One region of the Corallincola luteus genome, then DNA from elsewhere that is predicted to be linked to it. Evidence: predicted binding sites of a transcription regulator. Region 1 holds the regulator's gene; each other region holds the start of a gene.
What was found. The regulator ArgR, encoded in region 1, controls arginine synthesis, uptake and breakdown. The targets are predictions, from matches to a motif close to ANTGAATANNTATTCANT.

Region 1 (7,554 bases):
GGCTACTCAGGTGGCGTTGGACATACTTAAAAAGGGGGGCAGTGCGGTTGATGCTGCCATTGCCGCCAATGCGATGCTTGGTCTGGTTGAGCCGACGGGTAGCGGTATTGGCGGCGATCTGTTCGCTATTGTCTGGGATGCAAAAACGCAGCAGTTATATGGTCTAAACGCATCTGGGCGCTCGCCTAAGTCTCTTACTTTGGCACACCTGCACTCCTTGGGGCTCGACTATTTACCACCTTATGGGCCGTTACCTGTATCCGTACCGGGGGCGGTGGATGGTTGGTTTGAATTACACGGCAAGTTTGGCAAGTTGCCGATGACCAAGCTGCTGCAACCCGCGATTGATTATGCAGAACAGGGATTTCCTGTGAGTGAGTTGGTGGCTTACTACATGCAACGCAGTGCGCCACGTTTGTCTGAGTATCCCGGCTTTGCTCAAGTTTTTATGCCGAATGGTAAAATGCCAGCCAAGGGGGAACTGTTTAAAAACCCCGCGCTGGCAAGTACTTATCGCCAAGTTGCCCAAGGTGGACGCGATGCTTTTTATAAAGGGGATATTGCAGTCAGTATTGCCGCTTTTATGAAACAACATGGTGGTTTTCTGAGTTATGAAGATCTCGCCTCCCATACCTCTGAGTGGATTAAGCCTGTCTCCACTAATTATCGAGGTTACGATGTGTGGGAGTTACCCCCGAATGGCCAAGGGATAGCGGCACTGCAGATTCTCAATATTTTGGAGCCATACGATATAGCCGCCATGGGGTTGGATAATCCGGAGTATGTGCATCTGTTTGTTGAAGCAAAGAAGCTCGCATTTGAAGATCGCGCCAAGTATTACGCCGATCCCGCGTTTAATCAGATCCCCGTGGCCGGTCTGATCGCAAAATCTTATGCCAATGAACGAGCAAAACTGATTAATCCGCGACGCGCCAGTCAGCGCTTGGATGCTGGCAACCCAGCGCTGTACCACGGTGATACTATCTACCTGACCACCGCAGACAAAGATGGCAACATGGTGTCGTTGATCCAAAGTAACTACCGCGGCATGGGCTCGGGGATGACACCGCCTGAGCTCGGCTTTGTACTGCAAGATCGCGGTCAGTTGTTTAGTCTGCAGGAAGGGCATTTTAATAGTTACGCGCCTGGCAAACGCCCGTTTCATACTATTATTCCTGCCTTTGTGACCAAAGAGGGCAAGCCTTGGCTCAGTTATGGTGTGATGGGCGGCGCAACTCAGCCACAGATGCATGCGCAGATCCTGGTCAATATGATCGATTTTGGTATGAATCTACAGGAGGCGGGGGATGCGCCACGTATTTTGCATACCGGCTCCAGTCAGCCCACAGGCGAACAGATGACAGATGGCGGGCATGTTAGTTTGGAGAACGGTTTTTCTGCTGGTACTCGCCGTACACTGCTGCAGATGGGGCATACCTTAAAAGAGGAGTCAGGTCCTTACGGTGGCTATCAGGCGATCATGCGCGATCTTGCAACCGGCGTTTACTACGGTGCTTCCGAAAGTCGCAAGGATGGGCAGGCAGCAGGCTACTGATCTCGGTTGATGATTTAGCCTGTAGGTTTGATCCTAAACAGTACAACTTCCTTGGCGGCGCCTACAATGGCGCCGCTATGCAGCATACTCCTCAACTTTTTCACAGCTTTGGTTACTATTTAAAGCAGCAGTTTGGTCGCAAGATCCGCAAGCTGTCACTGCACGGTGATTTTAGCTGCCCCAATCGCGATGGCACCCTTGGCCGAGGGGGCTGTACTTTCTGTAATGTCGCTTCTTTTGTCGATGAAACAGCTCGTGCAGCACCTATCTCTCAACAGTTGCAGCTGCGCGAGCAAGAATTAAAGCGTAAAGCGGATGCTTATTTGGCGTATTTTCAGGCGTACACCAGTACCTATGGTGAGCAGGTTCAACTGCAAAAGCTGTATGATCAGGCGCTGGCGGCGAAAGATATTGTTGGATTGTGTGTCGGTACCCGTCCTGATTGTGTGCCCGATGGTGTGCTCGGGATGTTGGCGGAGTATCAGGCTCAGGGTCAAGAGATCTGGCTGGAGCTGGGGTTGCAAACGGCGAATGATCAAACCCTGAAGCGAATTAATCGTGGCCACGATTTTGCTGCCTACCAAGATGCTGTCGCACGAGCCAAACATTATGGACTAAAAGTATGCACTCATCTTATTGTCGGTTTGCCAGGTGAAGATCAGCAAGATGCTTTGCAGACCTTGGATAAAGTGCTGATGGTAGGAGTGGATGGTCTAAAGCTGCATCCATTGCACATTGTTGAGGGGAGCGTGATGGCGAAAGCGTGGCGTGCTGACCGCTTGGCAACTATTAGTTTAGAAAGCTATGCAGAAACAGCAGCGAAGATGATCCAGGCGACCCCTGCGCAGGTGGTCTTCCATCGGGTGTCGGCTCACGCCCGTCCGCCCACGTTACTGGCACCTGATTGGTGTGAGGATCGTTGGCTAGGGCCGCAAGCTATTCAAGCAATATTGGCAGCGGAAGGGGGACAGGGAAGCGCAACGGCAGCTCCTTTTCGTGCTTCCTTGCCTGAGTCGATTTAATGCACTGAGTTAGCTGGAAAAAGCGAACAGAGATTTTACGGCGCTGACCGTTTTGCTTATCTCTTTCACGTTGGTTGGCGTAATGAAAATAGTGTCATCGCCGGCGATGGTGCCGAGTATCCCTTCCGCTTTGCCTAATGAATCTAATAGTCGGGCAATCAGCTGAGCAGCCCCAGGACTGGTACGGATAACGATAGCGACTTCGTTGTTGTCGATATCTAAAACCAGGTTTTTAAGCTGACTAGAAGTGGTTGGGACGCCGAGTTCGATAGGTAGGCAGTACACCATCTCTTGTTTGGCATTACGTGTTCTTACTGCGCCAAACTTGCTTAACATGCGGGAAACTTTCGACTGGTTGATATTGATAAAGCCTTGCGTTTGCAGCGCTTTAACTATCTCCCCTTGGGAGCCGAAACACTCTTCCTTCAACAGGTTCTTGAACGAGCGGACCAAGTCTTCCTGCTTACCGTAATTCATGTCGTCGAAAGGTTATCTTCTGAAAAAGTTATGCAGTCATTCTGCATAAAATTGCAATATCCTGCAAGCTGCCCGTATCACAGCGGGGCAATTATTTTGGCACTAATGGTTTACGCTTGTCGCGCACTATCTGTTACGGGTTCAATCCGTGATCTGAGTTGTGTGACATTGATTGTATTTATCCCCTCCTTGGATTAATGTTTTTGCAGCCCTGTACTGGGTTGGAAAGCTATGTCTCCTAAGATTCTCCACAAGAAGGGAACCCCACATGAAAGTCGCTGTATTAGGTGCTGCTGGTGGAATCGGCCAAGCACTGTCGCTGTTATTAAAAACTCAATTACCTGCAGGCTCTGAATTAGCGTTGTTTGATATTGCACCAGTAACGCCAGGTGTTGCTAAAGATCTCAGCCATATCCCAACACAGGTAGCGATTGAAGGTTACGGTCAGGATGGCCTCAATGATGCTCTGAAAGGTGCAGATATTGTGATGATCCCTGCCGGTGTGCCGCGCAAGCCGGGCATGGATCGCGCCGATCTGTTTAACTTCAATGCCGGTATCGTTAAGAACCTGGTTGAAGCGATTGCCGAGCAGTGCCCTAAGGCTTGCATCGGTATTATCACTAACCCAGTGAATACCACGGTTGCTATTGCTGCCGAAGTACTAAAGAAAGCTGGTGTTTACGATCCGAAGAAACTGTTTGGTGTAACAACGCTGGATGTTATTCGCGCCGAAGCTTTTATTGCTGAAGCCAAAGGGTTAAACCCGGAAGAAGTGAACATTAATGTTATTGGCGGTCACAGCGGTGTCACCATTCTGCCTCTGTTGTCGCAGTTGGGCTTGGATTTCTCAGACGAAGAGATTGCCGCCTTGACTGATCGAATTCAGAACGCTGGTACTGAAGTCGTTGAAGCCAAAGCTGGTGGTGGCTCTGCTACCTTGTCTATGGGACAAGCAGCAGCACGCTTCTGCCTGTCTCTGGTGAAAGCGATGCAGGGTGAACCTGTGATTGAATGTGCTTATGTTGAAGGCCCTGGTGAACATACCAAGTTCTTTGCCCAGCCGGTTAAACTGGGTGCCGAAGGCATTGAAACTGTATTGCCATACGGTGACGTTAGCCCGTTTGAACAAGCGGCGCTGGAAGGCATGATGGACACGCTGCAAGGTGATATCCAGAAAGGCATTGAGTTTGCTGGCTAAGCCAGACGACAATAAGTAAAAAGGCGCCTGAAGGCGCCTTTTTTAATACTTGTTTGTTGAGCAGATTAGTGATCCCGTTGTACTGCAATACGTGCCAGCGCGATCAGTGCGCTTTTGTATTCGCTATCGGCGAGGCAATCAAGTGCCTTTACTGCTTTCATCGCTTCCTCGTCGGCTCGTAGACGGGTATAAGCAAAGGCATCGGTTGATTCAATGGCTGCGACAATATTCGGTAACTGCTCTACTTCGGCACCATGTTCGATGGCATGACGAATGATCTTCTGTTGTGCTTCAGTACCGACTTGCATGGCGCGGATCAGCGGCAGGGTCGGTTTACCTTCTGCTAGGTCATCTCCTAGATTTTTACCTAGGGCATCGGCGTCAGCGGTGTAATCGAGGAGATCATCAATCAGTTGGAACGCAGTGCCTAAATAACGGCCATAGTCCGCCATTGCCTGCTTATTGCTTTCAGATTCGCCAGCCAGCTCTGCCGCCAAGTGAGTCGCGGCTTCAAATAATTTAGCGGTTTTGCAGTAGATCACTTCCATGTAGCGCGCTTCATCGGTATCGGGATCGTTGCAGTTCATCAACTGCATCACTTCACCTTCTGCGATCACATTGGTGGCATCAGCGAGAACCTGCATAACGCGCATTGAGTCCAGCGTCACCATCATTTGGAATGCCCGGGTATAGAGAAAGTCACCGACTAGCACACTCGCCTGATCGCCGAACATGGCGTTAGCGGTCTTACGGCCACGGCGCATGGTTGATTCGTCAACCACATCATCGTGGAGCAGGGTGGCAGTATGGATGAACTCTATGATTGCAGCGAGGGTTTGGTGTTGTGTGCCATCATAGCCAACCGCACGTGCGGCAAGGGTGGTTAGCAAGGGACGTAGCCGCTTGCCACCACTATTGACGATGTAAAAGCCAAGTTGATTGATCAACGCCACGTCAGAGCTGAGCTGCTCCATAATTGCATGGTTTACTTGCTGCATATCGTCTTCGGCAAGTAACCGAATTTGCTCGAGATTCATGTCGCTCCTGAGAGGGTCGTTATTTTTATTGGCGGCAATTTTGCTACGGACTATAGAAAGGCCAGATTCTAGCGCTAAATGTTGCACTACAACAGCCTGATGTCGCGCCTTATCTGGCTTGAATGAGATATGGCTCAGTAAACTGAAATTAGCCTTGATCGTTGGTTATCTTTTAAGTAGAATGCGCGCCCTATTGTGATTAGTAAATCGTGTCCAGCCGACCAACAATGAAATGTCGATGCTAGGGCGCGTATACCAGCGGAGTTATAACCATGTACGCTGTTTTCCAAAGTGGCGGTAAGCAACACCGTGTAGCCGAGGGGCAAACCGTTCGCTTAGAAAAGCTGGACGCGGAGACCGGAGCTACTATCGAATTCGATAAAGTGCTGATGGTAGCAAACGGTGAAGATATTAAGGTGGGAGCACCTTACGTTGATGGCAGCAAAATTACTGCTGAAATCGTAACTCACGGTCGTGGCGCTAAGGTCAAGATCGTTAAGTTCCGTCGTCGTAAGCACTCTCGTAAGCAGATGGGCCACCGTCAGTGGTTCACTGAAGTCAAAATCACTGGCATCAGTGCTTAAGTTTCAGGAGTAGAGTCAGATGGCACATAAAAAAGCAGGCGGTAGTACCCGAAATGGACGCGATTCAGAAAGTAAGCGTCTGGGTGTTAAGCGTTTCGGCGGTGAATCAGTATTAGCCGGTAACATCATCGTTCGTCAGCGCGGAACTAAGTTCCATGCTGGTAACAACGTTGGTATCGGTAAAGACCACACTTTGTTTGCAACTGCCAATGGCAAGGTGCTTTTCGAAGTTAAAGGTCCTAAGAGCCGTAAGTATATTAGCATCGTTGCTGAATAAGCATTGATGTGGTGAAAAGGCCTCGCTTTGTGCGAGGCTTTTTTGTTTCTGCAGCCTGCCCAAGGGTTATGCTAAGGTTACCTTTGTCAGCCGAGCTCCAATATCGGCGCTGGATATTCCGAGAATAAGTCCATGAAGTTTGTAGATGAAGCAGTCATTCGCGTTGAAGCGGGAGATGGCGGCAACGGTATTGTCAGTTTCCGTCGTGAAAAGTATGTACCTAAGGGTGGCCCAGACGGTGGTGATGGTGGTGATGGTGGTGATGTTTATTTAGTCGCCGATGAGAACTACAACACCCTGATCGATTTTCGTTTTGAACGTTTTCATCGCGCAGAGCGCGGTACCAATGGTCAAAGTGCTAACTGTACCGGTAAGCGGGGTGAAGATTTAGAGCTGCGAGTCCCCGTAGGTACCCGGGCCACTGATCAGGACACCGGTGAAGTGATCGGTGATCTGACGAAACATGAACAGAAGTTGATGGTGGCCAAGGGCGGCTATCATGGTTTGGGTAATGCACGCTTTAAAAGCAGTACCAACCGAGCGCCACGCCAAAAAACCATGGGTACGCCGGGTGAAGTGCGAAGCTTGAAGATGGAGCTGATGTTGCTGGCCGATGTGGGGTTGTTAGGTTTCCCTAATGCCGGTAAGTCGACCTTTATCCGTTCTGTCTCAGCGGCCAAGCCAAAAGTGGCGGATTATCCGTTTACCACTTTGGTACCTAATCTGGGGGTGGTTCGTCCCGAATCCCATCGCAGCTTTGTTGTTGCTGATATCCCCGGACTGATCGAAGGCGCTGCAGATGGTGCTGGTCTGGGTATTCGCTTTCTTAAGCACTTAGAGCGTTGCCGGTTATTGCTGCATGTGGTTGATATCTGCCCTGTTGATGGCACTGATCCCGCAGAAACAGCTGTTGCCATCCTCGATGAATTAGCACAGTACAGCCCCAAGCTGGCGAGCAAGCCGCGCTGGTTAGTCTTTAATAAGACCGATTTGCTACTGGAAGATGAGGCTGACGAGGTGGTTGATCGCGTAGTCGCAGCTCTGGATTGGCAGGGCGATGTGTATCGCATGTCGGCGTTCAACAAAGAGGGCACGGATCCACTTTGTTGGAAGATCTTGGAATATCTGGAATCGCTACCTGCAGATCGTTTAGCGGAAGTGGAAGAAGCGGAGAAGGTCGAGTTCCAATGGGATCATTATCATAAAGAGCAGATCGAAAAATTTGTCGATGATGATGACGATGATTGGGATGATGATGACGATGATCATGATATGGAGATCATCTACAAACCATAGTTGTTTATCGGTTGTGCAAGGGTCGTTAGATGTCTGCCTCGAATAACAAACCTCAGCTTTCGCTGGAACAGCATGAAGAAGCTACCCGCCTCTCTCTATGGGGCGGGC
Region 2 (7,554 bases), on a different contig from region 1:
CGCCGATCAATGGGTTGACCTTGCCCCCGGATAAACGGTGCATCAATTTACCCATCAACACGCCTGAAGCCGTACCAATAGAAAACGCCACCGCACCCAGCGCCAAAATACCCAGAGTTTCCACAGTCAGGAACTTATCCGCCGACAATTTCGAGCCCACGGCTAACCCCAGCAAGATCGTAACGATATTAATGATCTCATTCTGTGCGGCCTTAGATAGACGCTCTACCACACCAGACTCGCGCATCAGATTACCGAGACAGAACATACCCACAAGTGGAGTCGCCGCTGGCAAAAATAGGATGGCCATCAACAACACGATCAGTGGGAAGAAGATTTTCTCTTTGCGGCTAACCGGACGCAACTGCTCCATCGCCACATTACGTTCATCTTCCGTCGTCAGGGCTTTCATAATTGGCGGCTGAATAATGGGTACCAACGCCATATAGGAGTATGCAGCAACAGCAATGGCGCCAAGTAGATCAGGCGCTAACCGGCTGGCAACAAAAATAGCCGTTGGACCATCCGCTCCACCAATAATCGAAATAGCTGCAGCATCCGCAAGCGAAAATTCAAATCCTGGCACCATATTGAGAGCAATCGCCCCAAACAAGGTGGCAAAAATACCAAACTGCGCAGCAGCCCCTAGGAACAAGGTCTTAGGGTTAGCAATCAAAGAGCCGAAATCGGTTAACGCACCTACGCCCATAAAAATAAGCAGTGGAAAGATGCCCGTTTTCACACCCACTTCAAAGATGTAATAAAGCAGTCCACCGGGCTCAGTAAAGCCAGCCATCGGAATATTGGCTAGCACACAACCGAAGCCAATAGGCACGAGCAGCAAGGGCTCAAACTTACGAACGATCGCCAGATACAACAACAGACAGCCAACCAACAGCATCACTATTTGGCCCGGCGTAAAATTGGCGAGACCGGTGTCTCGCCATAGGATAGTTAAACCTTCCATTCAGTGTCCCTATTAACCCAGACCAAGTAGCGCATCACCAACGGCAACAGAGTCGCCCTCTTTAACGTTCAGCACGGTCACAGTGCCGCTTTGTGAAGCTCTGACTTCTGTTTCCATCTTCATCGCTTCCAAAATAATCACGACATCGCCTTCGTTGACCTGCTGCCCAACACTAACATTCACTTTGAAAATGTTACCTGCCAATGGCGCGGGCAAAGAAAAAGCACTGCTTGCTGGCGCAGGGGCAGCAGCAGGTGCGCCACCTGCTGCTGGCGCAACACTGGTCAATGCACCGTCAGGCGCAACTTCTACCTGATAAACCCTGCCATCAACACGAACACTGTATGCTTCTGCCTGGCCACTAGCGGCTGCAACAACAGGCGCAGGCTCTGGCTCGGTACCTGGTGCCGGTTCAAATGCATCTGGGTTACCACGATTTTTAAGGAACTTAAGACCGATCTGAGGAAACAGTGCATAGGTCAGCACATCATCAATCTTGTCTGTTGCCAAAGAGATCGCTTCTTTCTGAGCAACATCATCAAGTTCAACGCATAGCTTATCCATCTCAGCATCGATCAAATCTGCTGGACGACAAGTAATGGCTTCGCCACCTTCAAGTACGCGAGCTTGCAGATCTGCATTAACCGCTGCTGGGGACGCACCATATTCTCCCTTAAGCACACCTGCGGTTTCTTTAGCGATCGACTTGTAGCGCTCACCCGTCAGTACATTTAGTACTGCTTGCGTGCCAACAATCTGAGAAGTTGGAGTGACCAATGGAATAAAGCCAAGATCTTCACGTACACGTGGGATCTCTTTCAATACTTCATCCAACTTGTCTGCGGCACCCTGCTCTTTCAGCTGGCCTTCCATATTCGTCAGCATGCCACCAGGCACTTGCGCTGTCAGAATACGTGCATCAATCCCCTTCAGGCTGCCTTCGAATTTGGCATACTTCTTCCTTACATCACGGAAGTAGCTGGCGATATCTTCCAGTCCTGTAATATCGATGCCGGTATCACGCTCTGTGCCTTCGACAATGGAGACAATGGTTTCCGTGGGGCTGTGGCCATAAGTCATGCTCATAGAAGAGATCGCCGTATCGAGAATATCGATACCAGCATCAATCGCCTTCATATGGGTGGCGACACTCAGTCCTGTAGTCGCATGGCAATGCAACGCCAGTGGCAGTTCTAATTCTTCTTTCAAGCGGCCAATCAGTTCTTCAGCCTCGTAAGGCTTCAATAACCCCGCCATATCCTTAATACAGATTGAATGACACCCTAGGTCCTGAAGGCGCTTACCCATATCAAGCCAAGTATCTAACGTATGCACAGGGCTAGTCGTGTAAGAGATGGTACCTTGAGCATGTGCGCCGACCTTCACCGCCGCTTTTACCGCCGTTTGGAAGTTACGAACATCGTTCATCGCATCAAAGATACGGAATACATCCATACCATTGGCATGAGCTCGCTCAACAAACTTCTCTACCACGTCATCGGCGTAATGACGATAACCCAATAGGTTTTGCCCGCGTAATAGCATCTGCTGGCGAGTGTTTGGCATCGCCTTTTTCAACAGACGAAGGCGCTCCCAAGGATCTTCACCAAGGAAACGAATACAGGCATCAAAAGTAGCCCCGCCCCATGATTCTATTGACCAATACCCAACCTTATCCAGCTTCTCAGCAATAGGCAGCATATCTTCAATACGCAAACGGGTTGCAAGCAATGATTGGTGGGCGTCACGAAGCACCACATCAGTGATGGCTAGTGGCTTTTTCATACAGGATCGCTCCTTGTTAGTCCTTGGTCGTATTCCGGTATTTGTGCACGGCAGCAGAGATCGCCGCGACAACGTCGGGGCTTACCCCAGTAGTTTGGGGGGGCGGCGTCGCATTCGCAGTCAAAGGTTCAGGCCCACCGGCAAATCGCGCAAGTAACTTCACGCCAACCACGAGTAAGCTTAAGAACAAAAATACGAATATCATGCCAACAGCCATGATACCTGCTGCTTCCAGTAACAGTTCGCTGATACTAGTCATCAGAACTCATCCTGTAATTAATTTTCAGTTTCCTGACGATATTGCCTAGAAGTACCATGACATATTGTAAAAATCAAACAAGATGTGCATAGATAGTCACTTTTACACGCATAAATACCGTTTTCAGGGCAATAGTCACACAAAACTGTAATTTTCTATGCAAAAGCTATCTGACACATTTGACACTATTTCTCGCACCCACGCTAGCCTCATTCGCCATTCAAACGAATGACGCGGATCAAAAGCAAATGGTTAACTTTCAAGCAAGTGATAAAACCGCGGGCAAACGCACATTTGTTCAGGGTGATAGAACATCTACCGCTACAGATAACGCTCATCAGCGAAATAATAACTCTAGCCCACAAACTCATAGGTAAGGCATTGTAAGAAAGGTATAAGCCAGATACAAAAATGCCCAACATCTCTGTTGGGCATCTCTGAATAATGGCGCGCTCGGGAGGACTCGAACCTCCAACCGCCTGGTTCGTAGCCAGGTACTCTATCCAGTTGAGCTACGAGCGCGTAATCGGTGCAATTGACATAGTCTAGTACATCAATTTTGAAACTGTTTAGTTAATGGCGCGCTCGGGAGGACTCGAACCTCCAACCGCCTGGTTCGTAGCCAGGTACTCTATCCAGTTGAGCTACGAGCGCGTTACATCAAACTAATGGCGGTGAGGGAGGGATTCGAACCCTCGATGGGGCTACAAACCCCATACTCCCTTAGCAGGGGAGCGCCTTCGGCCACTCGGCCACCTCACCTTTAGTGGCGCTGAATTCTAATGAAACTGGCGCTTATGTCAAACACTTTTTGGGAGCTTTTTGGTACTTCAATCGAGTTTTCACTTATACGTGCAAAAATCGAACATTTTGTTGCCATAAAACGAACAAAGCCGACATGAAGTCGGCTTTGTCTAATCTATTCACAGGCTAGTAGTTCTGATTACCCTCATCATCACCCTTCTCAGCCTGAATACGCATATAAATCTCTTCGCGATGCACAGAGACCTCTTTCGGCGCATTCACACCGATACGAACCTGATTACCTTTAACACCCAATACCGTCACGGTGACTTCATCACCAATCATCAGGGTCTCACCAACTCGACGAGTTAAAATTAGCATTCGCTTGCTCCTTCATTCCTTAAACTCTGAGTGGCCACTCTGGGGCGCCTTTAAAACTCAGGATTATTATTAACTTAGCTTATAGACAACGATTAGCTAGTAAAAGTTTAAACTTTCTTAACAGCAACGGACTACTGCACCGGCTCTTTATCCAGATTGAAGGCTGCATGTAAGGTTCGCACAGCCAGTTCTAAATATTTTTCTTCAACCAACACCGAGATCTTAATCTCTGATGTCGAAATCTGTTGAATATTGATTCCTTCATCGCCAAGCGACTCAAACATGGTCACAGCAACACCAGCATGGCTCTTCATACCCACACCCACCACGGAGATTTTAGCGATATGATCGTCGCCCTGCACCCCTTTAGCTCCCAACTTTGCACAAGTTTCGTCTAAAATAGCCTTTGCGCGTGCAAAATCGTTCCGGTGTACAGTAAAAGTAAAGTCAGCTGTGTTATCACCTACCGCATTCTGAATGATCATATCAATATCGATATTCGCTTTGCCTATAGGTGCGAGCACTGAAGCAGCAACATTTGGCTGATCAGGAACCCCCAGTATAGTTAACCGTGCTTCATCACGATTAAACGCAATGCCCGATACCAGCGGCTTCTCCATATTCAATCCCTCATAGGTGATCAGCGTGCCTTGCCCCTCTTCGAAGCTAGACAGCACGCGCAGTGGTACATTGTATTTACCGGCGAATTCAACTGAACGGATCTGCAGCACTTTGGCGCCCAGGCTTGCCATCTCCAGCATCTCTTCGAAGGTAATGGTATTCATCTTACGTGCCGAAGGCTCAACCCGCGGATCAGTGGTATATACACCATCCACGTCAGTATAGATCTGGCACTCATCAGCTTTTATTGCAGCGGCTATCGCCACCGCAGTGGTATCTGAACCGCCACGGCCAAGGGTGGTGATGTTGTTATTCTCATCTACGCCCTGGAACCCTGCGACGATAGGCACAACGCCTTCGCCAAGACATTGATTAAGTAAGCTATGTTCAACATCTAAAATGCGTGCTTTGCTATGGGAGTCGTCAGTTAAGATCTTAACCTGATCGCCGGTAAAAGACTGCGCAGCACAGCCACGCTTATTCAATGCCATTGCCAGTAAGGCAATCGTTACCTGCTCGCCAGTGGAAACCAGAACATCGAGCTCACGAGCTGAGCCATCGGGATCAATCGCATTGGCTAAGCCTAACAGGCGATTAGTTTCACCTGACATAGCTGAGACCACCACCACGACATCGTCGCCAGCGGCACGGTGACGCACAACGCGCTCCGCAACAGCTTCGATGCGTTCAACAGTACCAACCGAAGTACCACCAAATTTCTGAACTATCAGTGCCACGCTTATTGCTCCTTGCTCTAGAGTCGTTCAGTCAGCCAAGGGCTCACGGACGCTAAGGCAGCAGGTAAAGCTGCCGCATCGCTACCACCAGCCTGCGCCATATCTGGACGTCCACCACCTTTACCGCCGACCTGCTGTGCGACCATATTCACCAGTTCACCAGCTTTGACTTTACCAGTCAGATCTTTTGTAACCCCAACAATCAAGCTCACCTTACCATCGCCCGGGACACCTAAAACAACAACTCCAGAACCAAGACGGTTTTTAAGGTCATCCACCATACCGCGTAAGCTCTTAGGGTCTGCGCCATCTAACTGGCTGATAAGCACTTTGACACCATTGATATCAATCGTCTCATCGGTCAAGCTTGCGCCTTTATGTTTGGCAAGCTCAGCTTTGAGTTGCTCAACCTCTTTTTCCAGTGAGCGCATACGATCGACGGTCTGACGAACACGATCAGCGATAGAATGGTTATCACCCTTAACCAATGTACTCATCTCTTCCATCTGCTTGCCGATGGCATGCATCATGTCAATCGCGGCCTGTCCGGTAACCGCCTCGATTCGCCGCACCCCAGCTGCGATCCCAGCCTCTGTAGTGATTTTGAAAAAGCCGATATCGCCGGTTCGTTCAACGTGTGTACCACCACAGAGTTCGGTGGAAAACTCACCCATACCAACGACACGTACATCGTCGTCGTACTTCTCGCCGAACAGTGCCATTGCGCCAGCGCTCTTCGCTTCGTCGAGGTTCATCAACTGCGTCGTCACCGGGTTATTCCGTCTTATTTGTTGATTAACGAGGTGTTCTATTTGGCGAAGAGTCCCAATACTCAGACTTTCAAAATGGCTAAAATCAAAACGCAGGCGTTCCGGCCCAACCAGTGAGCCTTTCTGCTGAACATGCTCACCTAACACTTGGCGTAAAGCAGCATGCAATAGGTGAGTAGCAGAGTGGTTAAGTGCGGTTGTTTTTCGATGACGCTCATCGACGTCAGCGGTTAACTCTTCGCCAACGTATATCTCACCAAATTCAACATAACCATTATGAACAATAGCTTTACTCGACTTCTGCGTATCAGTCACAGCAAATGCGCCATCGTTCATCCGCAGCGAACCGATATCGCCCTTTTGACCACCACTTTCACCGTAGAAAGGGGTGTTATCCAAAATGACAATACCCTCTTCTCCCGCCTTCAATTTTTTGACTGACTCACCAGCTTTCGTCAGTATCTCTATCACTTTTGAGTTCATAGTCAGATTGTCGTAGCCGACAAATTCCGTGCAATGACTGATATTAAGGTCGGCGTTATAATCTTTATCAAAGTTACTCGCGGATTGTGCACGTTTACGCTGTGCCGCCATCTCAACATCAAACCCAGCTTGGTCTATGGTCAACGAGCGTTCACGGGCAATATCTGCCGTTAAATCAGCAGGGAAACCGTAGGTATCGTATAGTTTGAAAACCAACTCGCCAGGCACCACATCACCCTGCAGCGCTGCTAGCTCATCATCCAAGATCTGTAATCCACGGTCCAGAGTGCGAGCAAATTGCTCTTCCTCTACCTTCAACACTTTTTCGATAATAGGCAACTGACTATTCAGTTCATCAAACGCCGCGCCCATCTCGTTTGCGAGTACCGGGACTAAACGGTGGAAGAACACACCCGTCGCCCCCAGTTTATGTCCATGGCGCACCGCTCGGCGGATAATACGACGTAAAACATAACCCCGACCTTCATTGGAGGGCATCACGCCATCGGCGATCAAGAAAGAACATGAACGGATATGGTCGGCAATCACCCGCAACGATTTATCTTCTAAATCTGTCGTACCGATAATCTGAGCAGCATGCTTGATCAGGGTTTGAAAAATATCGATCTCGTAGTTTGAATGCACTCCCTGCAGTATCGCGGCAATCCGCTCCAACCCCATGCCGGTATCCACCGATGGATTAGGTAACGGTTCCATCGTGCCGTCTGATTGGCGATTAAACTGCATGAAAACAACATTCCAGATCTCGATGAAGCGATCGCCATCTTCTTCTGGTGAACCGGGAGG
Region 3 (7,554 bases), on a different contig from region 1:
CCAAAGGTTCCGGTGATAGTCGTTGGCAATATCAGTGTCGGAGGCACAGGCAAGACCCCACTGGTTATTTGGCTTTGTGAACACCTTACGGAAAAGGGCTATCGTGTCGGTGTTGTGTCGAGAGGATATGGTGGCAATGCGCCGACTTACCCATACCATTTGCAAGCCGATAGCCGAGCTGAAGAGGTTGGTGATGAGCCACTGCTGATTGCTCGCCGGACGGGCGTGCCAGTGGTCGTTGGTGCAGATCGGTTGGCAGCGATAGAATTGCTGCTGCACAGTGCAGACGTCGACCTGGTTATCAGTGATGATGGGCTTCAGCATTACCGTATGGGGCGGCACATTGAGATCGCTGTGATAGATGGTGACAGGCAATTGGGTAATGGTTTGTTGTTGCCTGCTGGCCCTTTACGGGAAACGTGTCGGCGTCTATCGGAAGTGGATTTTATTATTCAAAATGGTGGTGAGTTGGGTACCGAAGCAAAGGGGCGCTACCAGATGTTACTAGAACCTGATCCCCCCGCACCTGTTGACGGTGAAGCAGAGCTAGTACCAATCGAGCAGTTGGGCTCACTCGCTTTAGCGGCAGGCATAGGAAATCCACAAAGGTTTTTCTCATTGGTGACTCAGCTCGGCGGCAATGTAGTCAAAGAGACACCACTAGCAGATCACTGTGGATTCAATCCGCAATTGCTGCTTCAACTTCAGGGGGAGGCGGCTTGTTTGCTGGTCACTGAAAAGGACGCAGTTAAATGTCAAAGCAACGGTCACGTAAATTTGTGGTATTTACCCATCTCTGCGCAGCTACCAGATCATTTTTTGTCGCAGTTGTGCGATAGGATTAACCAGGAAGACAGAGTTAACCATGTTAAAAGATAAGAAATTATTAGAAATAATCGCTTGCCCTTGTTGTAAGGGAAAGCTGCTATTTACTCCAAACAAAGACGCGCTACTTTGCCGGTTTGATAAGCTGGTGTTTGCTATTGATGATGGCATACCCGTGTTGTTAGAAAGTGAGGCGCGCACCGCGACTGAAGCTGAGATGACGGGATAACATCAAACGTTGCCACAAGCTGCGTAATATATTCAGTTAGTCTTTAGCTATCTATTCAGTTGTTTTATAACTTCACAGCTTGCTTACCCTAACTATTCAGTCAATATCCGGCAAGTCAGTTGTCGGTATAGCACGGCGACTATCTGTTTATGAGTCATTTTTTAACCAATAGTAGACCGATGAGCCAAATCAAGGCATAGTGACGTAGATCACCTTTTTTGGTGTTCCTGAATAGGGCGTCGCAGGTTGCGGTTTTGCTATATCGATAGCAGAACAGCAAAGCTAGCTGTCAGATATTTATATTGTTTTAGGAATAAAATATGGTTGAAGCGATTACCGGAATGTTGTTAACGGTTGTGGGCGTAGTGGTATTGGCCAAACAAGTTGCATTAAGAAATCATTCCGGCAGGCGCTATTTTGACTCTCTGACGCGAGGGAAAATGCTGTGTTGGAAGAGTGAAGAGTTGATGCGTGTTCGCAGAAGCCTGCAGTATGGAAAGATTTTTATTGGTTTTCTAGCTTTCATACTGCTTTCGGTACTGTTGGGGGCAATTTCGGCCCATGTTATACCTTCTACGGCCTATGTTGTTTTAACTATTACTATTTGTATTCTCTGGGCGTCTCTACAATTTCCGGGTGAATTTAAGAAAGAATTTTTTTCCGGTAAGCCACTGTTGATGGTGTGCATTCTGTTGCCTTGGCCACTGCTATTGTTGGATTGGATGGTCGACCTTCATCCTGGAATGTTGTTCGGTTTTGTCAAGGACCTGCAGTTGTTTGGGGTGAGTGATCCAAATCGTTTTCAGCTTGCTTTTTATCTTTCTTGTTTGCTGACCTGCATTGTGTTTTGTTTGCGGATTATTATTTTGCTGGCGATGTCGTTGCCTGCTTTGGTGTTAGCCAACTGCTATCGCGTGCAGCAAAGAGTTCTGCATTGCTCCCATTGGTGTTGGCGTCGTAGCTCTGTGGCTGTTGTTGCTATTTTGGCTGGGGTCTACCTCAGTTGGATCGGTTAACCATCACTGGTTTTTTTAGACAAAAAAGGCAGCCGAAGCTGCCTTTTTTAATCTTTGAGCAAGACCAATCAACGTTCTTCTGTTGATTTGAATCCTTTATCTATTTCACCGATATATAGCTGGCGTGGACGGCCGATCTTCTGGCCTGCGTCACTCATCATTTCATTCCAGTGAGCTATCCAACCAACCGTGCGTGACAGCGCAAAAATTACTGTGAACATATTGGTCGGAATGCCAATCGCTTTCAAGATAATACCAGAGTAGAAATCTACGTTAGGGTAGAGTTTCTTCGAAACGAAGTATTCATCTTCCAGCGCGATCCGCTCAAGCTCCATCGCTACATCAAGCAGAGGATCTTTGATCTTTAACTTATCGAGAACTTCGTGACAGGTTTCGCGCATCACAGTTGCTCGTGGATCATGGTTCTTGTAAACACGGTGACCAAAGCCCATCAAGCGGAAAGAATCATCTTTATCCTTCGCGCGTTCGATAAACTCAGGAATGCGGTCAACATTACCGATCTCTTCAAGCATGTTGAGGCAAGCTTCATTGGCGCCACCATGAGCTGGGCCCCATAGAGAAGCAATACCTGCCGCGATACAAGCGAACGGATTAGCACCAGAGGAGCCGGCCAAGCGAACGGTCGATGTTGAAGCGTTCTGCTCGTGATCAGCATGCAGGGTAAATATTCGATCCATCGCTTTAGCAACGATAGGATCTGGTGTGTATTCTGCACACGGTGTAGCGAACATCATGTAAAGGAAATTCTCTGCGTAGCCGAGGTCATTTCTAGGGTACATGAATGGCTGACCGACATTGTACTTAAAGCACATTGCGGCGATTGTTGGCATTTTAGATATCAGTCGGTAGGCTGCGATCTCACGATGACGTTCATTGGTGATGTCCAATGAGTCGTGATAGAAGGCTGACATGGTACCAACCATGCCACACATGATAGCCATCGGGTGCGCATCTCGGCGGAAGCCCTGCAAGCATCGTGTGAGTTGTTCATTCAGCATCGTGTGTTCGGAAACAATACGGCTAAATTCTGCATATTGCGTTGCATTGGGCAATTCGCCGTACAACAGCAGATAGCATACTTCGAGATAGCTAGCGTTGTTCGCTAAATCGTCGATAGCATAACCGCGGTGTTGCAGGATGCCCTTACTACCGTTGATGAAGGTGATCGTAGACTCGCACGATGCGGTCGAAAGAAAACCTGGGTCAAATGTGAAATAACCATATTTGCCGAGGGTTCTGATATCTATTACGTCATGGCCCGCGGTACCGGAAAGCACGGGGAGTTCTATCTCCTGGCCACCGACGTGAAGAACTGCTTTCTTCTCCGTCATTTCAGGATTCTCCTTATTGGAATTGTATGATGCTCCCAAAATTAAGCGCAGTATTATTAACCGCTGCATAGGGCAGCTGTCAATTATCTATGCATTAAATCCCGTCTTGGATGCATAATTTATCATTTTTACAAGTTAGTACCTGATTACAACATCTCTTGAAACAAAGATCTATTTCAGAGGTGAATAGAATTCTCCCTGATACAAATCAAAATTTAAAGAATTGTAATAAAAAAATGTCGTGGATATACTGCCCACACTACGCCCTCAAACGTAGGCAGAATGCGGCTTTGGCGCGCCAAAATGGTGCTTTTCAAACAACTGTTTGTCTAAAATGTGATCCGCATATCATTTTTGGGGTAATAACTTTATATCCCGAAAGTAATATGATGGTTAGGGCGTAAAAAAATACGACATTAAAAAAATAAATAGAGGCTCTTAAGGGCCGAGTGAGTCGGATGTGAAAAAACAAAGACCCGTTAATTTAGACCTAGCAACAATTCGCTTTCCAGCGACGGCCATTGCGTCGATATTGCACCGCGTCAGTGGCGTCATTATGTTTGTTGCAATTGCTATTCTACTTTGGCTACTAAATATTTCTCTTACCTCAGAATCCGGATTTAATGAAGTAAAGGCGATGATTGATGGCTGGTTTGTTGGTTTTGTCCTGTGGGGCATCCTGACAGCGCTGGCATATCACTTTGTCGGTGGCATTCGTCACTTATTACAGGATCTTGGATATTTTGAAGAACTCGAAAGTGGTATTCGCTCTGCCCATGTAGGTTTTGCGCTCACCGCTGTTCTGTCTGTTTTGGCGGGGGTATGGGTATGGTAACTAATGCTGCTATGTTAGGCCGAAGTGGCGTGCATGACTTTGTCTTGTTACGTGCGTCGGCGATTGTTTTAGCTCTCTATTCAATTTTTATTGTCGGTTTTGCTCTTTTTACACCAGAGATGACCTACGGCGTATGGCACGGCTTGTTCAGCACATTAGCCATGAAGGTTTTCACTTTTCTCGCATTAATCGGTCTGCTTGTGCACTGCTGGATCGGAATGTGGCAAGTGTTAACTGATTACATAAAGTGCTCGGCGCTGCGTGCCGCATTACAGTTCTTCATTAATTTAACTGCAGTTGCTTACGTCGCCGCAGGTCTGTTTATTCTCTGGGGGGTCAAGTGAGCATTCCAACATTTGAATTCGATGCCGTCGTCATCGGCGCCGGTGGTGCCGGTATGCGCGCCGCACTGCAAATTTCTGAAGAGGGCAAGTCTTGCGCTTTACTCTCCAAAGTCTTTCCTACTCGTTCACATACGGTCTCTGCTCAAGGTGGCATCACCGTTGCGTTGGGTAATGCCCACGATGACGATTGGCAATGGCATATGTATGACACGGTAAAAGGTTCCGATTATATCGGTGATCAGGACGCCATTGAGTACATGTGTAAAACCGGCCCAGAGGCGATCATTGAATTAGAAAAGATGGGACTGCCTTTTTCTCGCTTTGAAAATGGTCGTATTTATCAACGCCCATTCGGTGGCCAATCAAAAGCATTTGGGGGCGAACAGGCCGCACGCACGGCCGCTGCCGCTGACCGAACTGGTCATGCTTTATTGCACCTCCTTTATCAACAGAACATTAAGAACAAGACCAAGGTGTTTAGTGAGTGGTACGCACTGGATTTGGTTAAGAATCAAGATGGGCACATTGTTGGTTGTACCGCCATTGATATCGATTCAGGACAGGTTGTCTATTTCAAAAGTAAGGCGACGGTATTAGCCACTGGTGGTGCTGGTCGGATTTATGCTTCAACCACTAATGCGCATATTAATACTGGTGATGGCGTTGGTATGGCTCTGCGTGCCGGGGTTCCGGTTCAAGATATGGAGATGTGGCAGTTTCATCCCACAGGTATCGCTGGCGCGGGTGTGTTGGTGACTGAAGGGTGTCGCGGTGAAGGTGGCTATCTACTAAATAAAGATGGCGAACGCTTTATGGAACGCTATGCGCCAAATGCCAAAGATTTGGCTGGCCGTGACGTTGTTGCGCGTTCGATTATGACGGAGATCCGAGAAGGGCGCGGTTGCGATGGCCCTTGGGGCCCGCATGCTAAATTGAAACTCGACCATTTGGGCGAAGAGGTACTTGAGTCCCGTTTGCCTGGCATTTGCGAGTTATCACGCACCTTTGCCCATGTTGATCCCGTGAAAGAGCCGATCCCAGTGATCCCAACCTGTCATTACATGATGGGTGGTATACCTACTCAGGTGAGTGGCCAGGCGATCACTGTCGATGCGCAGGGTAACGAGAAGCCTGTAGTTGGTTTGTTCGCTGTCGGCGAGATCGCTTGCGTATCGGTTCATGGGGCAAACCGCCTTGGTGGCAATTCACTATTGGATTTGGTGGTGTTTGGTCGTGCGGCAGGTAAACACTTGGGTGAAGCGCTTGATGCCATGAGCGAATCCCGTGATGCCTCTGAGTCAGACTTGGAAGCCAGCTTAGCGCGTATGAATCGCTGGAACAGCACCCAGCAGGGTGAAGATCCGGTGCAAATTCGTAAAGACCTACAGCAATGTATGCAGTTGAATTTCTCAGTGTTCAGGGAAGGCAACGCGATGGCTGAAGGCATGAAAGAGTTGGGTGAGATACGCGAGCGTTTAGCTAATGCGCGACTTGATGATACGAGCCAGCAGTTCAACACCCAGCGAATTGAATGCATGGAGTTGGATAACTTGATGGAAACAGCTTACGCCACAGCTAAATCTGCCAATTTCAGAACGGAAAGCCGTGGCGCACATAGCCGTGAAGATTATCTTGAACGAGATGATGGTAACTGGCTGTGCCACACCCTCTATATGCCTGAGTCAGAAGAGATGCTTAAGCGAGATGTCAATATGACGCCTAAGCTGCGTGATGCGTTTCCGCCAAAAGCTCGTACATACTAAGGGAGTATCGCAGTAATGAAAGTCGTATTTTCGCTATACCGTTACAACCCGGACGTAGATAACGCGCCAAGCATGAAGGATTACACACTTGAAGTGCCTGAAGGCTCAGACATGATGGTGTTGGACGCTTTGATCTTGCTGAAGGAGCAAGATCCGACATTGGCATTTAGACGGAGCTGTCGTGAAGGCGTTTGCGGTTCCGACGGTGTCAATATGAATGGTAAGAACGGCTTAGCTTGTATTACCCCACTGTCAGATCTGTTAGTCGGCGGCAAAGTGATTCTTCGGCCGCTACCAGGATTGCCTGTTGTTCGTGATCTGGTGGTTGATATGGCTCAGTTCTATGAAAACTATGAACGTATCAAACCGTACCTGATTAACGATGGTAAACAGCCGCCAGCACGCGAACACCTGCAGAGCCCGGAAGAGCGTGCCAAGCTCGATGGCTTATATGAATGTATTCTCTGTGCATGTTGTTCAACGTCATGCCCATCGTTCTGGTGGAATCCCGATAAATTTGTCGGTCCAGCAGGTTTGTTACAGGCGTATCGCTTCCTTGCTGATAGTCGTGACACTGCCACAGATGAACGTCTGTCAGAATTAGACGATGCATTTAGTGTATTTCGTTGCCATGGCATTATGAATTGTGTCAGTGTCTGTCCTAAGGGATTAAACCCAACGAAAGCTATCGGCCATATTAAGTCGATGCTTTTACAGCGGGCTGTTTAGTAGTTAAGACGTCAGGCATTTGTGCTTGGTTTACGTACGACTAAATAGCTATTCGGTTACGAATGGCTATTTTTTTGAGAGTTACACCACCGGCCAGGGGTGAGAAAACAAGAGATGGAAGAAGTCGCAATGCAGGCGTGGTGGGAGTCCAGCCACTTTGCTGGAGCCAATGCAGCCTATATAGAGCCGCTGTATGAAGCCTACTTAGAAGATCCTGATTCTGTTGATATAGAGTGGCGACGTATTTTCGATAAGTTGCCGATAGTTAAGCCTGAATCGACAGAACAGTCACACATTAAGATACGCGAGTATTTTCGGACGTTAGCTAAAGAGGGCAACCGCGGTGGCGGGCAAGTCTCAGATCCGGAGCTAGATGCAAAGCAGGTTAAAGTCCTGCAGCTCATCAACGCGTTCCGTTTTCGCGGTCATCAACACGCAAACCTAGATCCCTTAGGGTTATG
Region 4 (7,554 bases), on a different contig from region 1:
GCGCTTTGGCGATGATAGGACGCGCCATCGAGGTACCCAGCAAGTAGCTACCTTCGTAAACCGCACCCGTAGTCAGGCTTGGATACACGTAGTCCGCTACGAACTCATCTTTCAGATCAACGATATGACATTCACTGGCGCCGGATGCCAGTGCTTTTTCTTCCAGACCTTCAAGCTCTTCATCACCCTGACCTACATCAGCAGCGAATGCGACCACTTCACAGCCATCATAGTTTTCTTTCAGCCAAGGAATAATGGCTGAGGTATCGAGACCACCGGAATAGGCCAGTACGACTTTTTTAACTTGTTGCTTACTCATGTTTGCCATCACCCTTACTTTAATAATTCCAGCATTACTGAATTTTGTGCCCACATGCGGTTCTCCGCCTGCGGTAATATTAATGATTGTTCGCCATCCAACACCTCAGAGGTCACTTCGTACTCACGATGTGCCGGTTGGCAATGCATAAAGAATTTCGCGCCAGTACTCGCCATCAACTCAGCATTGATCTGATATGAAGAGAACACGGCTTTAATCTGATCCAATGGCGTGCTGTCACCCATCGACACCCAAGTATCGGCATAAATGGCGTCAACACCGTTGAGCGCACTCAACTCACTGGAGATAGTCAGCTTACCGCCAGTACGCGCATTAATCGCCTGACAATCAACCACAACCTGGCCATCCACGCTATAACCTGGAGGACAGACCACCACCATTTCAGCGCCGATCTGCGCCGCCAACAACATCAGTGAATGGGTCACATTATTGCCATCACCGACATAGGCCAGTTTCACTTTTGACGGATCACCAAGCTTTTCCTGTAACGCGAGAAAATCGGCCAACGCCTGACAAGGGTGATAGAGATCGCTTAGTGCATTGATCACCGGAATAGAACCACCCGTCGCAAGCTGCTCCAACGTACTCTGCTTAAACACACGCGCTACGATGCCATCAGCCCAGCAGGAGATATTCGCGCCGAAGTCTTTTACTGTTTCCCGTGCGCCTAGCTCACCATTTTGCTGATCCAGATAGACCGCGTGGCCACCCATTTTATTTAAACCGATGTCGAAGCTCACCCGCGTCCGCAGCGATGGCTTCTCAAATAACATCACCACACTTTTGCCACGCAGGGCATTGGCGTAATCCTGAGGAGCAGCCTTAATTTTTGCGGCTTGATCCAGCAAATGAAGGATCTGCTCTTTATCGAGATCCTTCAGTGTTAACAGGTGATTTAATGGTTTCATCTAACACTCCATCATGTCTGCGGCTTCTCGCCTCTTCTTGCAGACATCTGTTTCGTTCTTTCTCGTATGCCATCGAGATGGTATACGCATTAATTCTTTTGCTGTGTTTTGCTGCTTAACGCGATGCAGCCTAGCCCAGCACCTTAGTGCCTACCGGCTTACCAGCCAACAGGTCGGTCAATTTTTCTGGCTCACGCCAGCTGGCCACAGCAATACTGCGACCGAGCGTTCGTGCGGCTTGCAGTGCAGCTTGCACCTTAACAGCCATACCATCGGTGATCACACCCTCAGCAACCAGTTGATCGGCTTTTTGCTGATCAATTTCTGGGATCAACTGACGCTCACCATCGAGAATGCCTTCGACATCGGATAACAGCACCAGTTCCGCTTGCAGTAATTGACACAACGCCAGCGCAGCCTGATCGGCGTTAACATTCAACAACTGACCTTCGCGAGATACGGCGATAGAACTAATAATGGGTGTATAGCCATTATCGACCAACAACTTCAACAAGGCCGGATCACCCGCTGAGCCATCTTCGCTGCACTGCCCGACACACCCTAATGCAGGATCGAGTACGCTGGCTTCGACAGTGAACGCATCGCCGATACAAACACCCACCGCTTTCATGCCCGCATTCAGGCCGTAAGCTAATAGCTGTTTATTACTGGTGCCCGCTAAAGCGCCGGTGATCACAGCCATCTGCTCCGGTGGCGTGATCCGCAGGCCATCTTTCTTTTCACTGACCATGCCCATGGCAGCCAACTGCTGTTCAACGATACAGCCGCCACCGTGAATGATCATCACTGGCCGCAAACGCTGAACGTCTGCCAAGGCTGCAAACAGTGCTTGCAATGCCTGAGCATTTTCCAGCAAGGCACCGCCAACTTTAATCAGTACCGGAGCACTCATAGCGCAGCCTTCTTACTTATCGGATAATTGGTTAAACCAAAACGAATATTGGCGCACTGGATCGCTTGTGACGCGGCGCCTTTTAGTAGATTGTCGATAGCCGAACCAATCACGATATGACCGCTTTCCAAATCTGCTTTCCAGCCGATATCGCAATAGGGCGTATTGGCCACACCACCGATGCTTGGCCAATGACCTGGCGACAGCTGATTATACAAACGCACCGCTGGCTTACCGGCATAGGCGTGGTCATAGGCTTGGTCAATTGCTGCTGCCGTCACCCCATCCGCCAGTTGAGCGGTGATAGTAGCCACGATACCGCGAGGGAAGTTACCAAGATGTGGCGTAAAGATAACTGAATTTCCCAAATGCAGAGCGATCTCAGGCTGATGCCGATGATTAAGGACGCCGTAAGGGTTGTAGCTGACTTCACAGAAACTATTCACCATGCTGGCTTTACGCCCAGCGCCAGATACACCGCTAACAGCGTTAATCACCGGCGTAGTCTCTGATTTAAGCAAGCCCGCTTCCTGCAAAGGCTTTAACGCCAACAGGCTAGCAGTAGGGTAGCACCCCGGCACAGCAACCAATTGAGCGTGACTGATCTCAGCCGCATTCCATTCTGCTAAGCCATAAACGGCCTGCTCAAGCCATTCGGGGGAGTCATGGGTAAAGCCATAAAACTGGTAATAAGGCGCGGCCGTATCAAAACGGAAACCACCAGACAGATCCATGACCGTGACGCCAGTTTCCAGCAAGCCGGGCGCCAGAGCCACTGAGACCTTATGGTCCGTGGCGAGAAAAACCACATCCACGCCTTCAGCGGCTTTGGCTACATCGGCTGTGGCCAAGGGTGTCAAAGGCAGGTTTAGCTGGCCGAGATAGCGTCGATGAAGGGTTCCTAATTCGGTGTCGGCATCAGCACTACGCTCTGATACATAGATAGCCTTAAGCGTCATCTGTGGATGCTGCTCAACCAAATTTGCTAATTCGGCGCCGGTATAACCACTGGCACCGATAATGGAACATTTCACCATCTGTTTTTGCCCCTCCGCAAGGAACCCTAACTATAGTTGTTCTAACCTTACTCACTCTTCGATTGCTTATCGTATTCGCCTTTCCAGTCATTGGAACTGCCATACTGGCTGATAAAGAATGAGCCTTATGTTGGCAAAGCTAAATCAAAATGACTTCTTATGCAAGATATCTGCATTTTTATTGGGTTTATTCATTTTTCGCAGCAGCCATTGAACTGGAATGTAAACTTTACGTATATATAACGAAAAATAGGCACCATCGCGCGACTATTAACCATTCGCTAAGTTGCATAATTATTAAAATCGGGAGTTAACATATGCACTAGTGCACATTGCACGCAGTTTCCTTTATTATTTGAACCTCTAAAGTTTGTTTTGTGGCAAAAAGCTATCCAGCTTTGCGCGATAGCCTTGCCGGTTTTTTGCTAGCACACATGCACATAAGGTATTACCAGTATGGATAAATACGCGGCGCTAAGAAGCAATGTCAGCTTCCTCGGCACCCTACTGGGTCGAGCGATCCAGCATGACATGGGTGACGCCTTTCTCGAAAAAATTGAGTCGATTCGACAATTGTCTAAAGGTGCCCAGTCTGGTTCGGAGCAAGACAGAGCAGCCCTTATTGATATTCTGAACTCTCTTGGCGATGAAGAGCTACTGCCCGTTGCCAAAGCGTTCCAACAGTTTCTTGCCCAAGCCAATATGGCAGAGCAGTTTCACACCATCTCTCGTGATGGGCGGCAACAGGTAGACAAGCCAGATCCTTTCGGCGAACTGTTTGACCGTTTGCACGCACAAGAGGTGTCTGCAGATGAGATCATTGATGCGCTGACCACGCTCAATATTGAATTGGTATTAACCGCGCATCCAACTGAAGTGAATCGTCGAACCCAGATCAACAAGTATGTGCAAGCGGCGCACTGCTTGGGAGATTTGGAAAGTCCACTGAACACAGAGCGGGAAAAAGGCTTGGTTGAAAACCGCCTGGAGCAGTTGATCACCCAGGTGTGGCACACCAACGAGATCCGCGACCAACGCCCGACCCCTGTAGACGAAGCCAAGTGGGGCTTCGCCGTTATCGAACACTCACTTTGGGAAGCGGTACCGAGCTTTCTGCGTGATCTCAACGCGGAACTGGATAGTCGCTTTGGCCGAAAGCTTCCGGTCGATGGCGTGGCACCCATTCGCTTTGCCAGTTGGATGGGCGGCGACCGTGACGGTAACCCGTTTGTTACGGCCAAGGTGACCCGCGAAGTGCTGTTGCTGGCGCGCTGGAAAGTGGCCGATCTCTATATTCGCGATTTAGGGCCACTGATTGGCGAGTTGTCGATGAGCCAATGCGACGACGCCCTTGCTGACTACAGTAACGGTGCCAAAGAACCCTACCGCCATGTACTTAAGCGTTTGCGAGATCACCTGCGCGCCACCCGCGAAGGGATCGAAGCGGTATTGGATGGTCGCTCTGTAGGGGTATGTCCTCTGATCCGTGATGTCAAAGATATCCGTGAGCCCCTGCAACTCTGCTACGAATCATTGCATAACTGTGGCATGGGCGTAGTCGCTGATGGCGCCCTATTAGATACCCTGCGCCGTGTCGCCTGTTTCGGTATCAATCTGGTAAAACTGGATGTTCGTCAAGATGCTGCGCGCCATGCCGATGCGATTGGCGAGATCACCCGTTATTTAGGGTTGGGTGATTACAGCAGCTGGCGTGAAGAGGATAAACAAGCCTTCCTGTTGCAGGAGCTGGCCAGTAAACGGCCATTACTTCCGAAGCAGTGGCAACCCAGCGCAGATACACAAGAGGTATTAGACACCTGCGAAGTGATCGCTGAACAGCACCCAGATGCCCTCGGAACCTATGTGATCTCGATGGCATCAGATCCTTCCGATGTGTTAGCTGTACAACTGTTACTAAAAGAGTCTGGTGTCAGCTTTAACATGGGCGTAGCTCCACTGTTTGAAACTCTGGATGACCTCAATGGTGGTGCAGACTGTATCAAGCGCTTACTGGAGATTGACTGGTATCGCGGCTATATCAAAGGCCATCAGGAAGTGATGATTGGCTACTCTGATTCCGCTAAAGATGCCGGCATGATGGCCGCGGCATGGGCACAGTACAGTGCGCAGGAAGATCTGGTACAGGTCTGTAAAGAAGCTGACGTCGCTTTGATGCTGTTCCACGGCCGTGGCGGCACTATTGGACGTGGGGGCGGCCCGGCACACAATGCGATCCTGTCTCAACCTCCAGGTTCGTTAGATGGCGGTATTCGCGTCACTGAACAGGGCGAAATGATCCGGGTGAAATTTGGTTTACCAGAAGTCGCTCAGCACTCACTGGCGTTATATGGCAGTGCCGTGCTCGAAGGTAAACTGCTACCACCTCCGGTACCGGAGCAGAGCTGGCGCCAGCTAATGGATCAGCTGTCTGCAACCTCCTGTGAAGCCTATCGTGCCGTGGTGCGCGGCGAGCCTCAATTCGTCGAATACTTCCGCGCTGCAACACCGGAAGTTGAGCTGGGCAAACTGCCATTGGGTTCACGCCCACCCAAGCGTAAACCCACTGGCGGAATTGAAAGTTTGCGTGCTATCCCATGGATCTTCGCATGGGCTCAGAACCGGTTAGTGTTGCCGGCCTGGTTAGGCTCACCTGCGGGTCTGAAAGAGGTGATAGCCAATGGCCAACAACCCCTGCTCGAAGAGATGTTCGAACAGTGGCCATTCTTCCGCACCCGCCTCAACATGCTTGAGATGGTGTTCATGAAAGCTGAACCTGAAGTTTCCAAGTATTACGAGCAGGTATTGGTGCCGCAAGAGCTGCACGCACTGGGTGACAAGCTTCGCGCTCAGCTACAGGAAGGGATCGACATTGTATTGTCGCTGACACACGATAACGATCTGATGGAACGGGAAACATGGCAGCAACAGTCTATTAAGCTACGTAACCCTTACATGGACCCATTGCATATGTTGCAAGCAGAGCTGCTGCGACGTTCTCGCGCATCAGACGAGGTTTGCAATGCTGTGGATCAGGCATTGATGGTGACCATGACCGGGATCTCTGCGGGTATGCGTAATACCGGTTAATCCCAAAGTAGCAAGAAACGAAAAAGCCACCTAATCCAGGTGGCTTTTCTGTCTCTAGGCCTATTCAAAATCTAGGCAGACTCTGCCATCTCCGATGACTTCGGCGTGACGGCGGGCATTTCCCACTCAGGGTGCTGCTGTTTATGTTGCTCGAACAAAAAGCGTCCCAATGCCTGCTCTAAATCGGGTTCATCAAATAACAGGTTGTAAGCCACCCTTTGCTGGTCAATACGCCTAACTTTTGCGCCAGAAAGAGGCAGTAGCGAACCACATTCGGGCAATTCCAGCTGCAACTCCAGCTTCTCTGGTGCGGTGCCTTCATGTTCAGGCAGTGTCACAGAGAAGCCGCTGAGAGAAATATCATGCACCTTCAGTTCAGCTTCTTTGCCGCATGCTTCCAACAAACGCAGCGGTAACTGCGGCTGCATTCGCCATTGCCGCATGGTGGGGCCGGTTTCGAAGATCTGCGGCGCCTGTAACTCCATGGTTAAACGGTTAAATTCGTCCTGAAATAACTGTAACGGAAAGATAAGACGGCGGTTTTTGAACTGCGCCACCATCTGCATACTGGCTGCCTGTCCGAGACGGCCAAGCATTTCACTGTGCTCTTGATCGCCATCCAACGTAAACGACGGCTGAACCTGATTTCCTTCAGGCAAGCGACTGAACATCACCTCATTGAGAAAACTCAGTTCTTCAGATTCTAAAATTGACGACTCACTCATTTGCGACATCCTTGGGCTGCAAACGTGGAATTTCTGCTGAAAAAACAGTCACTATTCGTGCCAATTATGCACAGTTCACATTTTTTTAACAAGTGTGTGTTAGTGCAAACTGTTATCAAACTTCAACCGGCACAGCTTGTCAGCTGTTCATGAGTAGCCAACGCAACCGGACTGCTTGTTCGAGTCACGGTTACTGATCACTATCAAGGAGTATCGAACAGCAACGAAAGTCACCACTATTCCTAATACTCTCATTGCCGACGAACCAAAATAAAAGCAAGAGAGCTGCTTTGTGATGATCTAAACAACTAACGACGATTCAGCGGTACTACGCGGAACCAAACCCACTCACCAATGCCGCCACCTAGAAAAAATAAATTAATTAAAACAGCCTATTGAGATCTAAAACGGTGATTTTAACTAACGAAGCATTAGTTGATCACCTATCATTAAATAACGCGGGGGAATACGCGATTTAAGACAACAGGACAGCGAATGGCGTTAACATCAGGGTCCAATAAGCAACAGCCTCAACCAGTTATTG

Region 2: a site for ArgR is predicted at 3,095-3,112, ahead of EZV61_RS03545 (oxaloacetate decarboxylase subunit gamma). Genes of this name have one in related genera too.
Region 3: a site for ArgR is predicted at 3,532-3,549, ahead of EZV61_RS14130 (citrate synthase). Genes of this name have one in related genera too.
Region 4: a site for ArgR is predicted at 3,347-3,364, ahead of argC (N-acetyl-gamma-glutamyl-phosphate reductase). Genes of this name have one in related genera too.

The regions. Positions count from the first base shown of each region.
Region 1 covers NZ_SJXE01000003.1:157,382-164,935, forward strand. The annotation lists gene ggt (gamma-glutamyltransferase) at 1-1,555, shown strand, start outside; gene mnmL (tRNA modification radical SAM protein MnmL/YtqA) at 1,633-2,577, shown strand; gene argR (transcriptional regulator ArgR) at 2,587-3,054, opposite strand; gene mdh (malate dehydrogenase) at 3,323-4,252, shown strand; gene ispB (octaprenyl diphosphate synthase) at 4,318-5,289, opposite strand; gene rplU (50S ribosomal protein L21) at 5,562-5,873, shown strand; gene rpmA (50S ribosomal protein L27) at 5,893-6,150, shown strand; gene cgtA (Obg family GTPase CgtA) at 6,283-7,446, shown strand; gene EZV61_RS08840 (threonine/serine exporter family protein) at 7,476-7,554, shown strand, end outside.
Region 2 covers NZ_SJXE01000001.1:801,563-809,116, reverse strand. The annotation lists gene EZV61_RS03555 (sodium ion-translocating decarboxylase subunit beta) at 1-967, opposite strand, end outside; gene oadA (sodium-extruding oxaloacetate decarboxylase subunit alpha) at 980-2,752, opposite strand; gene EZV61_RS03545 (oxaloacetate decarboxylase subunit gamma) at 2,769-3,011, opposite strand; tRNA gene EZV61_RS03540 (tRNA-Arg) at 3,457-3,533, opposite strand; tRNA gene EZV61_RS03535 (tRNA-Arg) at 3,589-3,665, opposite strand; tRNA gene EZV61_RS03530 (tRNA-Ser) at 3,681-3,773, opposite strand; gene csrA (carbon storage regulator CsrA) at 3,942-4,136, opposite strand; gene EZV61_RS03520 (aspartate kinase) at 4,268-5,494, opposite strand; gene alaS (alanine--tRNA ligase) at 5,512-7,554, opposite strand, start outside.
Region 3 covers NZ_SJXE01000007.1:153,948-161,501, forward strand. The annotation lists gene lpxK (tetraacyldisaccharide 4'-kinase) at 1-879, shown strand, start outside; gene EZV61_RS14120 (Trm112 family protein) at 866-1,054, shown strand; gene EZV61_RS14125 (hypothetical protein) at 1,375-2,070, shown strand; gene EZV61_RS14130 (citrate synthase) at 2,139-3,422, opposite strand; gene sdhC (succinate dehydrogenase cytochrome b556 subunit) at 3,883-4,257, shown strand; gene sdhD (succinate dehydrogenase, hydrophobic membrane anchor protein) at 4,251-4,601, shown strand; gene sdhA (succinate dehydrogenase flavoprotein subunit) at 4,598-6,364, shown strand; gene EZV61_RS14150 (succinate dehydrogenase iron-sulfur subunit) at 6,380-7,093, shown strand; gene sucA (2-oxoglutarate dehydrogenase E1 component) at 7,208-7,554, shown strand, end outside.
Region 4 covers NZ_SJXE01000001.1:130,502-138,055, reverse strand. The annotation lists gene EZV61_RS00565 (argininosuccinate synthase) at 1-319, opposite strand, end outside; gene EZV61_RS00560 (ornithine carbamoyltransferase) at 334-1,248, opposite strand; gene argB (acetylglutamate kinase) at 1,379-2,161, opposite strand; gene argC (N-acetyl-gamma-glutamyl-phosphate reductase) at 2,158-3,198, opposite strand; gene ppc (phosphoenolpyruvate carboxylase) at 3,655-6,285, shown strand; gene EZV61_RS00540 (PilZ domain-containing protein) at 6,357-7,010, opposite strand; gene EZV61_RS00535 (hypothetical protein) at 7,506-7,554, shown strand, end outside.